3 regions of the Enterobacter sp. CP102 genome follow, and region 2 is predicted to be linked to each of the others. Evidence: predicted binding sites of a transcription regulator. Region 2 holds the regulator's gene; each other region holds the start of a gene.

Region 1 (4,484 bases), 500 kb from region 2:
GACACCATGCGCTCAGTCGCGCTCAACGCCATTGTCGAATTTTTCGACAGGCATAACTGATTTTCTATTGAGGTTAAATTTCCCTATGTACCAGGTTGTTGCATCTGATTTAGATGGCACGCTGCTTTCCCCCGATCACACCTTATCGCCTTATGCGAAAGAAACCCTGAAGCTCCTGACTGCCCATGGCGTGAACTTCGTGTTTGCCACCGGTCGCCACCACGTGGACGTGGGGCAGATCCGCGATAACCTGGACATCAAAGCCTACATGATCACCTCCAACGGTGCGCGCGTACACGACACCGATGGCAACCTGATTTTCACGCATAACCTTGACCGGGATATCGCCACCGATCTGTTCGGCGTGGTGCACAATAACCCGGACATCGTGACCAACGTGTATCGCGATGATGAGTGGTTTATGAACCGCCATCGCCCGGACGAAATGCGTTTCTTCAAAGAGGCGGTATTCAACTACACCCTGTATGAACCAGGTCTGCTGGAGCCGGAAGGGATCAGCAAGGTGTTCTTCACCTGTGAAAGCCACGAAGAGTTACTGCCGCTGGAGCAGGCGATCAACGCCCGCTGGGGTGACCGTGTTAACGTTAGCTTCTCTACGCTGACCTGCCTGGAAGTGATGGCCGGTGGCGTGTCGAAAGGTCATGCGCTTGAAGCGGTGGCACAACGTATGGGCTTTGAACTGAAAGACTGCATCGCCTTCGGCGACGGCATGAACGACGCGGAAATGCTCTCGATGGCGGGCAAAGGTTGCATCATGGAGAATGCGCACCAGCGTCTGAAGGATCTGCATCCGGAACTGGAAGTGATCGGCTCTAATGCCGACAACGCCGTGCCGAAATATCTGCGCAAGCTGTTCCTTGAATAATCTTCACTTGGTTATTTATTGCTCAGTTGTCAACTAAAGAGTTCGCTACAATGCCTGTCCTTCTTTCAGAGAGACAAGCATTGTGGCGCTACTCATTATCACCACTATTCTGTGGGCCTTCTCCTTTAGCCTGATTGGCGAATACCTTGCGGGTTCGGTGGACAGCTACTTCTCAGTGCTGATGCGCGTGGGGCTGGCGGCACTGGTATTCCTGCCGTTTCTGCGTACGCGTGGGCAAACGCTGAAAACCATTCTGCTGTACATGCTGGTGGGGGCAATGCAGCTCGGCATCATGTATTTGTTCAGCTTCCGCGCTTACGTGTACCTGTCGGTATCCGAATTTTTGCTGTTTACCGTGCTCACACCGCTCTATATCACGCTGATTTACGATCTGCTGAGTAAGCGTCGTCTGCGTTGGGGCTATGCGCTGAGCGCGCTGCTGGCGGTTGTCGGTGCGGCGATCATTCGCTACGACAAAGTGAGCGACCACTTCTGGACCGGTCTGATGTTTGTGCAGTTGGCCAACATCAGCTTCGCCATTGGCATGGTGGGCTACAAACGCCTGATGGAAACCCGCCCGATGCCGCAGCATAACGCCTTTGCCTGGTTCTATATGGGGGCGGCTATTGTTGCCGTGGCGGCGTGGTTTATGCTCGGCAACCCGCAAAAACTGCCGACCACTTCAGTGCAGTGGGGCATTCTGGTCTGGCTGGGCGTGGTGGCGTCCGGGCTGGGATACTTCATGTGGAACTACGGCGCTACACAGGTAGACGCCGGTACGCTGGGGATCATGAACAACGTGCATGTGCCTGCGGGTCTGCTGGTTAACCTGGCTATCTGGCAGGAGCAACCGCACTGGCCGAGCTTTATTATTGGGGGAACGGTGATCCTGGCTTCGTTGTGGGTACATCGCCGTTGGGTCGCTCCGCGCTCCGCACAAACGGAAGATGGTCGCACGCGTGGTTCCGCGCTGAGCGAATAAACGCTTCTGTAATTGGTTGACGCTGCTCGCCATCGCGCACGGCAGCGTACAGCCGGCTCCACAGTCCTTCACCCAGGGTTTTGGTCACCACCAGGCCCTGGCGTTCAAAACTCTCCACCACCCAGTGCGGCAGTGCCGCGATGCCCATTCTGGCGGCAACCATCTGAATTAACAGCAAGGTGTTATCCACGCTTTTCAGCTGTGGGCTGATGCCTGCCGGTTGCAGGAAGTGACGCCAGATATCCAGGCGACTGCGTTGTACCGGGTAAATCAGCAGCGTTTCCGTGGCCAGATCTTCCGGCGTGACGCGCGTTTTAGCGGCCAGTGGATGATCCGGTGCCAGCACCAGGCGCACTTCATAATCAAACATTGGCGAGTAGTGCAGTCCGCTGCGCGGCAGGATGTCCGAAGTCATGACCAGATCCAGCTCGCCCTGCTGGAGCGAGGGCTGTGGGTCAAACGTCACACCGGATTTAAAGTCCATCTCCACCTGCGGCCACTTCTGGCGGAAGTTCTCAAGCGCGGGGGTCAGCCACTGAATACAGCTATGACACTCAATCGCGATGCGCAATTTCGTCTGCTGCGGTTCGTTACAGGACTGCAACGCGCTGGCAATTTGCGGCAGCACCTGATTCGCCAGCTGCAGCAAAATCTCACCCTGCGGGGTAAAGCGCAGCGGCTGGCTCTTACGCACAAAAAGACGGAAGCCGAGGCGTTGTTCCAGATCGCTGAACTGGTGTGAAAGGGCGGACTGAGTCTGGTGCAGCGTGGCCGCAGCCGCTGCGAGAGAACCGCAGTTCCGCAACGCTTGTAGCGTTTTCAGGTGTTTTATCTCGATCATGAAAGTCCTTCACTTCGGCATGAACATTTTGCGCTTGAGGAATATACAGTAACTGCCAATTATGGATGTGTAAACATCTGGACGGCTAAAATCCTTCGTCTTTTAAATTTATGGTGCGTTGGCTGCGTTTACTCACCCCGGTCACTTACTCCTGTAAGCTCCCGGGGATGAGCAAACTTGCCGCCTTCCCTAAATTCAAAATCCAAAGGATTTACAATTAATTAGAGGAAGAAAACATGACAATCCGCAATCACACACTCGGTTTCCCTCGCGTTGGTTTGCGTCGCGAACTGAAAAAAGCGCAAGAAAGTTACTGGGCAGGTAACTCCACCCGTGAAGAGCTGCTGGCCGTGGGCCGTGAACTGCGCGCCCGTCACTGGGATCAGCAAAAGCAAGCGGGCATTGACCTGCTGCCGGTGGGCGATTTCGCCTGGTACGACCATGTTCTGACTACCAGCCTGCTGCTTGGCAACGTGCCGGCTCGTCATCAGAACAACGATGGATCGGTCGATCTCGACACCCTGTTCCGTATCGGCCGTGGCCGTGCGCCAGGCGGTGAGCCAGCGGCAGCAGCGGAAATGACCAAGTGGTTTAACACCAACTATCACTACATGGTGCCGGAATTTGTCAAAGGCCAGCAGTTCAAACTGACCTGGACACAGCTGCTGGATGAAGTGGATGAAGCGCTGGCGCTGGGTCACAAGGTGAAGCCAGTGCTGCTTGGCCCGGTAACCTATCTGTGGCTGGGTAAAGTGAAGGGCGAACAGTTTGACCGTCTGAGCCTGCTGAACGATATCCTGCCGGTCTACCAGCAGGTGCTGGCGGAGCTGGCAAAACGCGGTATCGAGTGGGTGCAAATCGACGAACCTGCGCTGGTACTGGAGCTGCCGCAAGAATGGCTGAACGCCTTCAAACCCGCGTATAACGCGCTCACCGGCCAGGTGAAGTTGCTGCTGACCACCTATTTTGAAGGTGTCACTCCTAACCTCAATACCATCACCGCGCTGCCGGTACAGGGCCTGCATGTTGACCTGGTCCACGGGAAAGATGATGTAGCGGAGCTGCACAAACGCCTGCCTGCTGACTGGCTGCTCTCGGCGGGCCTGGTGAATGGCCGTAACGTCTGGCGTGCCGATTTGACGGAAAAATATGCCCGGATTAACGCGATTGCGGGTAAACGTGATCTGTGGGTGGCCTCTTCCTGTTCACTGCTGCACAGCCCAATCGACCTGAGTGTTGAAACGCGTCTGGATGCTGAAGTGAAGAGCTGGTTTGCGTTCGCCCTGCAAAAATGTGAAGAGCTGGCGCTACTGCGTGATGCCCTGAACAGCGGTGACACGGCCGCCATTGCCGAATGGAGCGCACCGATTCAGGCGCGTCGCCACTCGACTCGCGTGCATAACGCGGCAGTGGAAAAACGTCTGGCGGCCATCACCGCTCAGGACAGCCAGCGCCAGAGCGCCTATGAAGTACGCGCCGAAGCCCAGCGTGCTCGTTTTAACCTGCCAGCCTGGCCGACAACCACCATCGGTTCATTCCCGCAGACCACTGAAATCCGCGGCCTGCGTCTGGATTTCAAAAAGGGCAACCTGGATGCGAACAACTATCGCACCGGCATCGCCGGGCACATCAAGCAGGCGATTGTGGAGCAAGAGCGCTTAGGTCTGGACGTGCTGGTACATGGTGAAGCCGAGCGCAACGACATGGTGGAATACTTTGGCGAGCACCTGGACGGTTTCGTCTTTACCCAGAACGGCTGGGTGCAGAGCTACGGC
Region 2 (4,484 bases):
GTTTCCAGTTGCCGCTGATTTCGTCTTTATTCATCATCAGGTCCTCATCGTTAAAGAGTGAAAGGGCCGCCCGAAACCTTCATTTCATGCTGGACGTGATAATAATTTTAGTTGAGCATCTGGCACTCATGGAATTATTCAGAATCTTTTACCATCATGAAAGATCGTGACGGGATGAAAACCAGGTATTTTTTCTCCAGTGCCGATGCCAGATAAACGCCAGCGAGAGGCCACGCAAAAGAAGAAAGACTGCAAGGGCCAGCCATAACCCATGATTCCCCAGATACGGTACCGTGAGCAGGGTTAAACCAAACCCAGCCGCCGCGACCGCCATACTGTTACGCATTTCCGCGCCACGCGTTGCGCCAATAAACATCCCATCGAGTAAATAACACCAGACGCCCACAACCGGTAAGATCACCTGCCAGATGATGTAGTGGCTTGCCAGCTCACGCAGTGCAGGTAATGACGTGAGCAGCGCAACAATATGCTCACCAAAGCAGGCGTAGATGAGCGCAAATGCCAGCGCCACCAGCCCAGCCTGCCGACATGCGGCGCGCCAGACATCCTGCAATTGCCCGCTTTCACGCGCGCCATACGCTTGCCCGGAATGGGCTTCTACCGCATAGGCAAAGCCGTCGAGGGCGTAAGCGGTAAAGGTTAGCAGCGTCATCAGCACCGCGTTGACGGCAACGATTTCCTGGCCAAGCCGCGCACCAAAGACGGTCAGCGCACCAAAGCACAGTTGCAGTAACAGCGAGCGCAGCATGATATCCCGGTTAAGCGCCAGCAGCTTGCGGATATTGCCGCGCCAGGCGGCCTTCAGCAGCGCAGGTGTTATGCCCCGCATCACCAGCACACGCCAGACCATCCACAGCCCGATAATCAGCGTGCCATATTCGGCAATAGCCGTTGCCAGCGCCGCGCCCTGAACATTCATGTGCAACCCCATGACCAGCCAGAGATCGAGCACTATGTTCAGGACGTTCCCGACAACCAGCAGGATAACGGGGGCGCGGGCATACTGGACGCCCAACAACCAGCCCAGCAGAACCAGATTTGCCAGCGATGCCGGGGCGCTTAGCCAGCGAATATCGAGGAAGCGCCGTGCCTGCTCCAGCACCGCTTCGCTGCCACCGACTATATGCAATGCCAGCTCAATGAGTGGCGTACGCAGCACAACGATAAGCACGCCCGCACCCAGAGCCAGAATTAACGGCTGTACCAGCGCACGTGCCAGACGTAGGGGATCTTTTGCGCCAAACGCCTGTGCCGTCAGCCCGGTGGTGCTCATGCGTAAAAAAAGCAGTAGCATAAAGAGGAAGCTGGTTGCCGTTGCGCCAATCGCCACGCCGCCCAGATAGACCGGTGAATCCAGATGTCCAATAACCGCCGTATCGACCAGCCCCAAAAGAGGAACAGTGATATTGGAAATAATCATCGGCAGTGCAAGACGCCACAATGCCTTATCAGAAGCAGTCAGCAGTGACATGAAAAATACCGGGAGTGAGAAATGAATCAGGCTACGGAGGTTCCGTAGCCTGTCAGGAAGAGATTACAGCCATTCTCCGTTGCGGATGACGCCAACCGCCAGACCTTCAATGGAGAAGCTTTGTTCGCGAAGATCCACCACGATGGGGGTGAATTCGCTGTTTTCCGGCAGCAGCTGCACAGTGTTGCCCTGTTTTTTCAGGCGCTTAACGGTGACTTCATCATCAATACGCGCTACCACTACCTGGCCGTTGCGCACATCTTGTGTCTTATGAACCGCCAGCAGATCACCATCGAGAATACCGATGTCTTTCATGGACATACCGCTGACGCGCAGCAGAAAATCCGCGCTCGGTTTGAACATGCCAGGATCGACCTGATAGTGACCTTCAATATGCTGTTGTGCCAGCAAAGGTTCACCTGCCGCGACGCGGCCAACCAGCGGAATGCCCGTCTCTTCTTCTACCAGCAGACGGATGCCGCGTGAAGCACCAGAAACAATCTCAATCACGCCTTTACGCGCCAGCGCTTTAAGGTGTTCCTCAGCAGCATTTGGAGAACGGAAGCCCAGACGCTGCGCGATTTCCGCACGCGTAGGTGGCATTCCCGTCTGGCCGATATGATCCCGGATGAGATCAAACACCTCTTGCTGCCTGGTCGTTAACGCTTTCATTCCGCCCCCTGGGTGTATATACAGTTATGCTGTGAGTATATACAGTTAAAGGCGATTTTGGAACCAAAAACTGCACAAAAAACCAGGGACTTAATTATTCCTCGAGGCTCATCGGAAATGCGACCAAAGCAGCGTGACCCAGGTGATCACCGCAGTGATAATCGCCAGCAACACGGCGGCAGAGCCCATATCTTTTGCACGACCCGAGAGCTCATGGAAATCAGAGCCAATACGATCAACAACGGCCTCAATAGCGCTATTGAGAATTTCCACTATCATCACCAAAAGCACAGAACCAATAAGAAGAACGCGCGTTATGGCATCGACATCAAGAAAACAGGCAATGATTACCGCCACGATAGCGGCAACGCCTTCCTGACGAAAAGCAGCTTCATTGATCCACGCGGCACGGAAACCTTTCCATGAATAGCCGGCAGCTTTGATGATTCGGGTTAACCCAGTGGTATTATTGGCCATTAAAAGAACCTTTTATTAGAAATAGCGTCAGTAACTATAGACACAGTGCGTTTACTGCCGCCCGAAGTATGACGGGTAACAACAGAAATTTTGCGCGCTTTCTGTTATCCTTGCGCCGCAATTGCATTATTAACCAGAGGCTTTACATCGTTTATGTCCGGCTGGCCACGAATTTACTACAAATTACTTAATTTACCATTAACCGTTCTGGTAAAAAGCAAGTCTATCCCAGCTGAACCCGCGCTGGAATTAGGGCTCGATACCTCTCGCCCTATTATGTATGTTTTGCCTTACAACTCGAAGGCAGACTTGCTCACGCTCCGCGCCCAGTGTCTGGCGCATGATTTACCCGATCCGCTTGAACCGCTGGAAATCGACGGTACGCTGTTGCCGCGCTACGTGTTCATCCACGGTGGGCCGCGCGTGTTTACCTATTACACGCCAAAAGAAGAGTCCATCAAGCTGTTCCACGACTACCTCGATTTGCACCGCAGCAATCCAGATTTGGATGTGCAGATGGTGCCGGTATCGGTGATGTTTGGTCGTCGCCCTGGCCGCGAAAAAGGGGAAGAAAACCCACCGCTGCGGATGCTCAACGGCATCCAGAAATTCTTCGCGGTGTCCTGGCTTGGCCGCGACAGCTTCGTGCGTTTCTCGCCTTCTGTGTCGCTGCGCCGCATGGCAGACGAACACGGTACGGATAAAATCATCGCGCAAAAACTGGCTCGCGTGGCACGTATGCACTTTGCGCGCCAGCGTCTTGCAGCTGTGGGGCCGCGCCTCCCGGCGCGTCAGGACCTGTTCAATAAGCTGCTGGCGTCTAAAGCTATTGCCCGTGCCGTGGAAGACGAAGCGCGCAGCAAGAAAATTTCGCACGAGAAAGCGCAGCAAAATGCCATCGCGCTGATGGAAGAGATCGCCGCGAACTTCTCCTACGAGATGATTCGCCTGTCCGATCGTATCCTGAGCTTCACGTGGAACCGTCTCTATCAGGGGATCAACGTCCACAACGCCGAGCGCGTGCGTCAGCTGGCGCATGATGGCCACGAAATTGTCTATGTGCCCTGCCACCGCAGCCATATGGACTACCTGCTGCTTTCCTATGTGCTTTACCATCAGGGCCTGGTGCCACCGCACATTGCAGCCGGTATTAACCTGAACTTCTGGCCAGCAGGGCCGATCTTCCGCCGCCTGGGTGCCTTCTTTATTCGTCGTACCTTCAAGGGCAACAAGCTCTATTCCACCGTATTCCGCGAATATCTGGGCGAGCTGTTCAGCCGTGGTTATTCCGTTGAGTACTTCGTGGAAGGCGGGCGTTCCCGTACAGGCCGTCTGCTTGATCCGAAAACCGGCACGCTGTCGATGACTATCCAGGCCATGCTGCGCGGTGGTACTCGCCCCATTACGCTGGTGCCGATTTACATCGGTTACGAGCACGTGATGGAAGTGGGTACGTACGCCAAAGAGCTGCGCGGTGCGACCAAAGAGAAAGAGAGCCTGCCGCAGATGCTGCGTGGTCTGAGCAAGCTGCGTAATCTGGGTCAGGGCTATGTAAACTTCGGCGAGCCGATGCCGCTGATGAACTACCTTAACCACCACGTTCCGGAATGGCGCGAGTCTATCGACCCCATCGAAGCAATACGCCCTGCCTGGCTGACGCCAACGGTGAACGGCATTGCCGCCGAGCTGATGGTGCGTATTAACAACGCAGGCGCGGCCAACGCCATGAACCTGTGCTGTACCGCGCTGCTGGCATCGCGTCAGCGTTCACTGACCCGTGAACAGCTTACCGAGCAGCTCGATTGCTATCTGGACATTATGCGTAATGTTCCGTACTCAGTGG
Region 3 (4,484 bases), 1.4 Mb from region 2:
TTGCTATCTATACCATGCTGGGCGTGTCGCTTTACGATCAATGGTATCAGCAGCCCGTCCTGCTGTTGCTTGGCGCTATCTGGTATAACCTGCTGACGCTAACCGGGCACCTCATTTTTCCGGTTCGCGCCTTGCAGGATAACCTCGCCCGCAGCTATGAACAGCTGGCGCATTATCTGGAGCTGAAATCCCGTTTATTTGACCCGGATATAGAAGAAGAAAGCCAGGCACCGCTTTACGATCTGGCGCTGGCAAATGGCCAGTTGGTCGCGACCTTAAACCAGACCAAAGCCAGCCTTCTTACCCGGTTACGCGGCGACCGCGGCCAGCGCGGAACCCGCCGGACCTTGCACTACTATTTTGCCGCCCAGGATATCCACGAGCGCGCCAGTTCGTCGCACGTGCAGTATGCCGCCCTGCGGGAAAAGTTCCGCTACAGCGATGTGATGTTCCGTTTTCAGCGGCTGCTTTCGATGCAATCCCAGGCGTGTCAGCAGCTGTCCCGCTCCATTTTACTGCGCACGCCGTATCAGCACGATCCCCGCTTTGAGCGCGCATTCAGCCATCTTGATGCAGCGCTTGATCGCGTTCAGGCCAGTGGGACATCCCCAGAGCAGATAAAAGCGCTGGGTTTCTTACTCAATAATCTGCGGGCGATAGACGCGCAACTGGCGACTATTGAGTCTGAGCAAGCCATGGCGATGCCGAACAATGACGCTGATAACCAGCTTGCCGATGACAGTGTTCACGGCTTTAGCGATATGTGGTTACGGCTGAGCCGCAACTTTACGCCTGAATCAGCTCTGTTCCGCCACGCCGTGAGGATGTCGCTGGTGTTGTGCGTTGGATACGCGTTTATCCAGATAACCGGGTTGCATCATGGCTATTGGATCCTGCTGACCAGCCTGTTCGTTTGCCAGCCGAACTATAACGCCACCCGCCACCGGCTCGCGCTGCGTATTATCGGTACGCTGGTGGGTGTCGCCATCGGCCTTCCGGTACTTTACTTTGTCCCGTCTATTGAAGGGCAGCTGGTCCTTATCGTGATCACCGGCGTGTTGTTCTTTGCATTTCGTAATGTGCAGTATGCGCACGCCACGATGTTTATCACCTTGCTGGTATTGCTGTGCTTTAACCTGCTTGGCGAAGGGTTTGAAGTCGCCCTTCCCCGCGTTATTGATACGCTTATCGGCTGCGCCATTGCCTGGGCTGCGGTCAGTTTTATCTGGCCGGACTGGCGTTTTCGCAATCTGCCGCGCGTGCTGGACAGGGCAATGAATGCCAACTGCCGATACCTGGATGCCATTCTTGAGCAATATCACCAGGGTCGTGATAACCGTCTGGCCTATCGCATCGCCCGCCGCGATGCGCATAACAGCGATGCAGAGCTGGCGTCGGTGGTATCAAACATGTCAACGGAACCGGGCGCTACGGCAGAAATCCGTGAAACTGCCTTTCGTCTGCTGTGCCTGAACCATACGTTCACCAGCTACATTTCTACGCTGGGCGCTCACCGCGAAAGGCTAACCAACCCGGGTATTCTGGCGTTGCTGGATGATGCTGTTTGCTATGTCGACGATGCACTTCACCACCGTCCAGCCGATGAACCCCGTGTTCGACAGGCTCTGGATGAACTCGCTCAGCGTATCGCCCATCTTGATCCTGGTACCGACAGCAAAGCACCGCTGGTTCTTCAGCAAGTTGGCCTGCTTATCGCCCTGCTGCCGGAAATTTGTCGCCTGCAACAACTGATTGCTACATGGCGGAACGATTCTCCGCAGGCTCTGGCAACGCGTTAAACCACTCCGTAAGCTCCTGGCGAATTTCCGCCGGGAGCGCCGCTTCATGCAACCCTTCTATTGCCCCCTCAAGCGCAAAGAGCACTTTAATCCCGAGTTGTTTGTTTTGCGCTCTGATTTTCAGCCAGCTCGCTTTTGCCCCCAGCTCCCGTAACATTTCTTCGTTAGTGATCCCGACTTCAAAAAGCAGAACCTCAATCTGGAAGGTGAGATTGGGCAGGTCTTTAAGCCGGTTGCGCTGATAGCGTTGATATCGCTCCCGCCTGGCATCCTCAAGCGCAAAAGAAGAAAGCTGGAGTAGTGTCCCCCTGTCCTGCCACAGCCCCTCATCAACCCGGAAGTAGTTAAGCAGCACGGGCCGACCACGCTTCAGAAGGGTCAAAAAAGAGGAGGCGTGTTTCACATAGTAGGTCGCGCTTTGCTCACAGGCACGCAGATAAAGTTCCCCATCAGACACCATGGCAAAAACAGCGTTATCAACCGCCAGGGTATAACCACCAAAGAGTGCGCGGTGATGAATATCACCCAGTTCTGAAAGGTATTCCTGGGATTTATAAATCCGTTCATAAGATATCTTTTTCATGATATTTCCCTTAAAAATCATAATCTAAAGAGGCTATTTCTTACTAACGGATCCGTTAGCAGGAAAATAGGCAACTTATTGCCGGTGAGCAAGATGAATTTTCTTTAGGGGCCGATCATGAGCAAAATTTGCGAGTCGCTTTCCGAAAATGAGGTTGATCTTTATGCATACAGGGGTTACTGTATATTCATACAGTGACTACAGGGCTGGAATGAATATGTACACTTCAGGCTACGCAAATCGCTCAACATCTTTCTCTTCTACCGCAGGCAATGTCGCGCAGAAATCCGTCGGGAGCGTGTCGACAGGTCTCATCAGTGAAGTGGTTTATCGTGAAGACCAGCCCCTATTGACGCAACTCTTATTACTGCCTTTATTACAGCAGCTTGGCCAGCAGTCTCGCTGGCAACTCTGGCTGACGCCGCAACAAAAACTGAGCCGTGAATGGGTTCAGTCAGCAGGATTGCCGCTGACCAAGGTTATGCAGATTAACCAGCTGTCGCCATGCGACACGGTCGAGTCGATGATCCGTGCATTACGTACCGGAAATTACAGCGTCGTGATCGGATGGTTGCCAGACGAACTGACGGAAGAAGAACATTTTCGACTGACTGAAGCAGCCGAAGAAGGCAACGCTATCGGTTTTATTATGCGTCCGGTTCGTCCAGATTCTTATCGCAGAGGACAACTATCCGGGCTAAAAATTCACTCAAATTTGTATCATTGAGTAAATTTAAGAGTTTTCCTGGAATTTTTTTCGACCACAAGATGTGGAAATAGTTCCATGGGCCAAATCTGCGGCAAGGCTTGTCTGGTGCGGTTCCCGTTAATTTTACTGCACAAATTCCGTACAAAAAATGTTAAATATTAGGTATACGGAACTTTTTTTTTCATATGCCTGACGGAGTTCACACTTGTAAGTTTCTAGCTACGTTGTAGACTTTACATCGCCAGGGGTGCTCGGCCTAAGCCGAAGATATCGGTAGATTTATATTTGACCACGCCCCCCGGTGAAGGATTTAACCGTGATTTCTCGTCAGAGATCTTCATGGCAAATTTTGGATGATAACGAGGCGCAAAAAATGAAAAAGACAGCTATCGCGATTGCAGTGGCACTGGCTGGCTTCGCTACCGTAGCGCAGGCCGCTCCGAAAGATAATACCTGGTATGCAGGTGGTAAACTGGGCTGGTCTCAGTTCCATGACACCGGCTGGTACAACAGCAAACTGAACAACGATGGCCCTACTCATGAGAGCCAGCTTGGTGCAGGTGCGTTCGGTGGCTATCAGGTTAACCCGTATGTTGGTTTTGAAATGGGTTACGACTGGTTAGGTCGTATGCCATACAAAGGCGACACCGTAAATGGCGCTTTCAAAGCTCAGGGCGTACAGCTGACCGCTAAACTGGGTTACCCAGTAACTGACGATCTGGACGTGTACACCCGTCTGGGCGGCATGGTATGGCGTGCTGATTCCAGCAACAACCAGATTGGCAGCGATCACGACACTGGCGTATCTCCAGTATTCGCAGGTGGTGTTGAGTGGGCTATGACCCGTGACATCGCTACCCGTCTGGAATACCAGTGGGTTAACAACATCGGCGACGGCAACACCGTAGGTGTTCGTCCAGACAACGGGATGCTGAGCGTAGGTGTTTCCTACCGTTTCGGCCAGCAGGAAGAAGCTGCGCCAATCGTAGCTCCAGCTCCGGCTCCAGCTCCAGAAGTACAGACCAAACACTTCACTCTGAAGTCTGACGTTCTGTTCAACTTCAACAAAGCTACCCTGAAACCAGAAGGTCAGCAGGCACTGGATCAGCTGTACTCTCAGCTGAGCAACCTGGATCCTAAAGACGGTTCAGTAGTGGTTCTGGGCTTCACCGACCGTATCGGTTCTGACGCTTACAACCAGCAGCTGTCTGAAAAACGTGCTCAGTCTGTTGTTGATTACCTGGTATCTAAAGGTATCCCAGCTAACAAGATCTCTCCACGTGGTATGGGCGAATCTAACCCAGTTACCGGTTCTACCTGTGACAACGTGAAAGCTCGCGCTGCACTGATCGACTGCCTGGCTCCAGATCGTCGCGTTGAGATCGAAGTTAAA

The links. Region 2 encodes LexA, which represses DNA repair genes until DNA is damaged. Its sites were predicted from a motif close to TNCTGTATGTACATACAGNA; they were not measured.
Region 1: the regulator LexA is predicted to act here: its motif matches at 2,741-2,760, upstream of metR (HTH-type transcriptional regulator MetR).
Region 3: the regulator LexA is predicted to act here: its motif matches at 2,560-2,579, upstream of sulA (SOS-induced cell division inhibitor SulA).

Annotation. Positions count from the first base shown of each region.
Region 1 covers NZ_CP104014.1:4,562,067-4,566,550, reverse strand. Annotated here, with positions in the region: gene pldB (lysophospholipase L2) at 1-60, shown strand, start outside; gene yigL (sugar/pyridoxal phosphate phosphatase YigL) at 86-886, shown strand; gene N1249_RS21560 (carboxylate/amino acid/amine transporter) at 969-1,868, shown strand; gene metR (HTH-type transcriptional regulator MetR) at 1,756-2,709, opposite strand; gene metE (5-methyltetrahydropteroyltriglutamate--homocysteine S-methyltransferase) at 2,946-4,484, shown strand, end outside.
Region 2 covers NZ_CP104014.1:280,929-285,412, reverse strand. Annotated here, with positions in the region: gene N1249_RS01330 (CsbD family protein) at 1-34, opposite strand, end outside; gene dinF (MATE family efflux transporter DinF) at 155-1,492, opposite strand; gene lexA (transcriptional repressor LexA) at 1,556-2,164, opposite strand; gene N1249_RS01315 (diacylglycerol kinase) at 2,273-2,641, opposite strand; gene plsB (glycerol-3-phosphate 1-O-acyltransferase PlsB) at 2,795-4,484, shown strand, end outside.
Region 3 covers NZ_CP104014.1:1,645,137-1,649,620, reverse strand. Annotated here, with positions in the region: gene yccS (YccS family putative transporter) at 1-1,799, shown strand, start outside; gene N1249_RS07620 (TfoX/Sxy family DNA transformation protein) at 1,756-2,382, opposite strand; gene sulA (SOS-induced cell division inhibitor SulA) at 2,600-3,109, shown strand; gene ompA (porin OmpA) at 3,465-4,484, shown strand, end outside.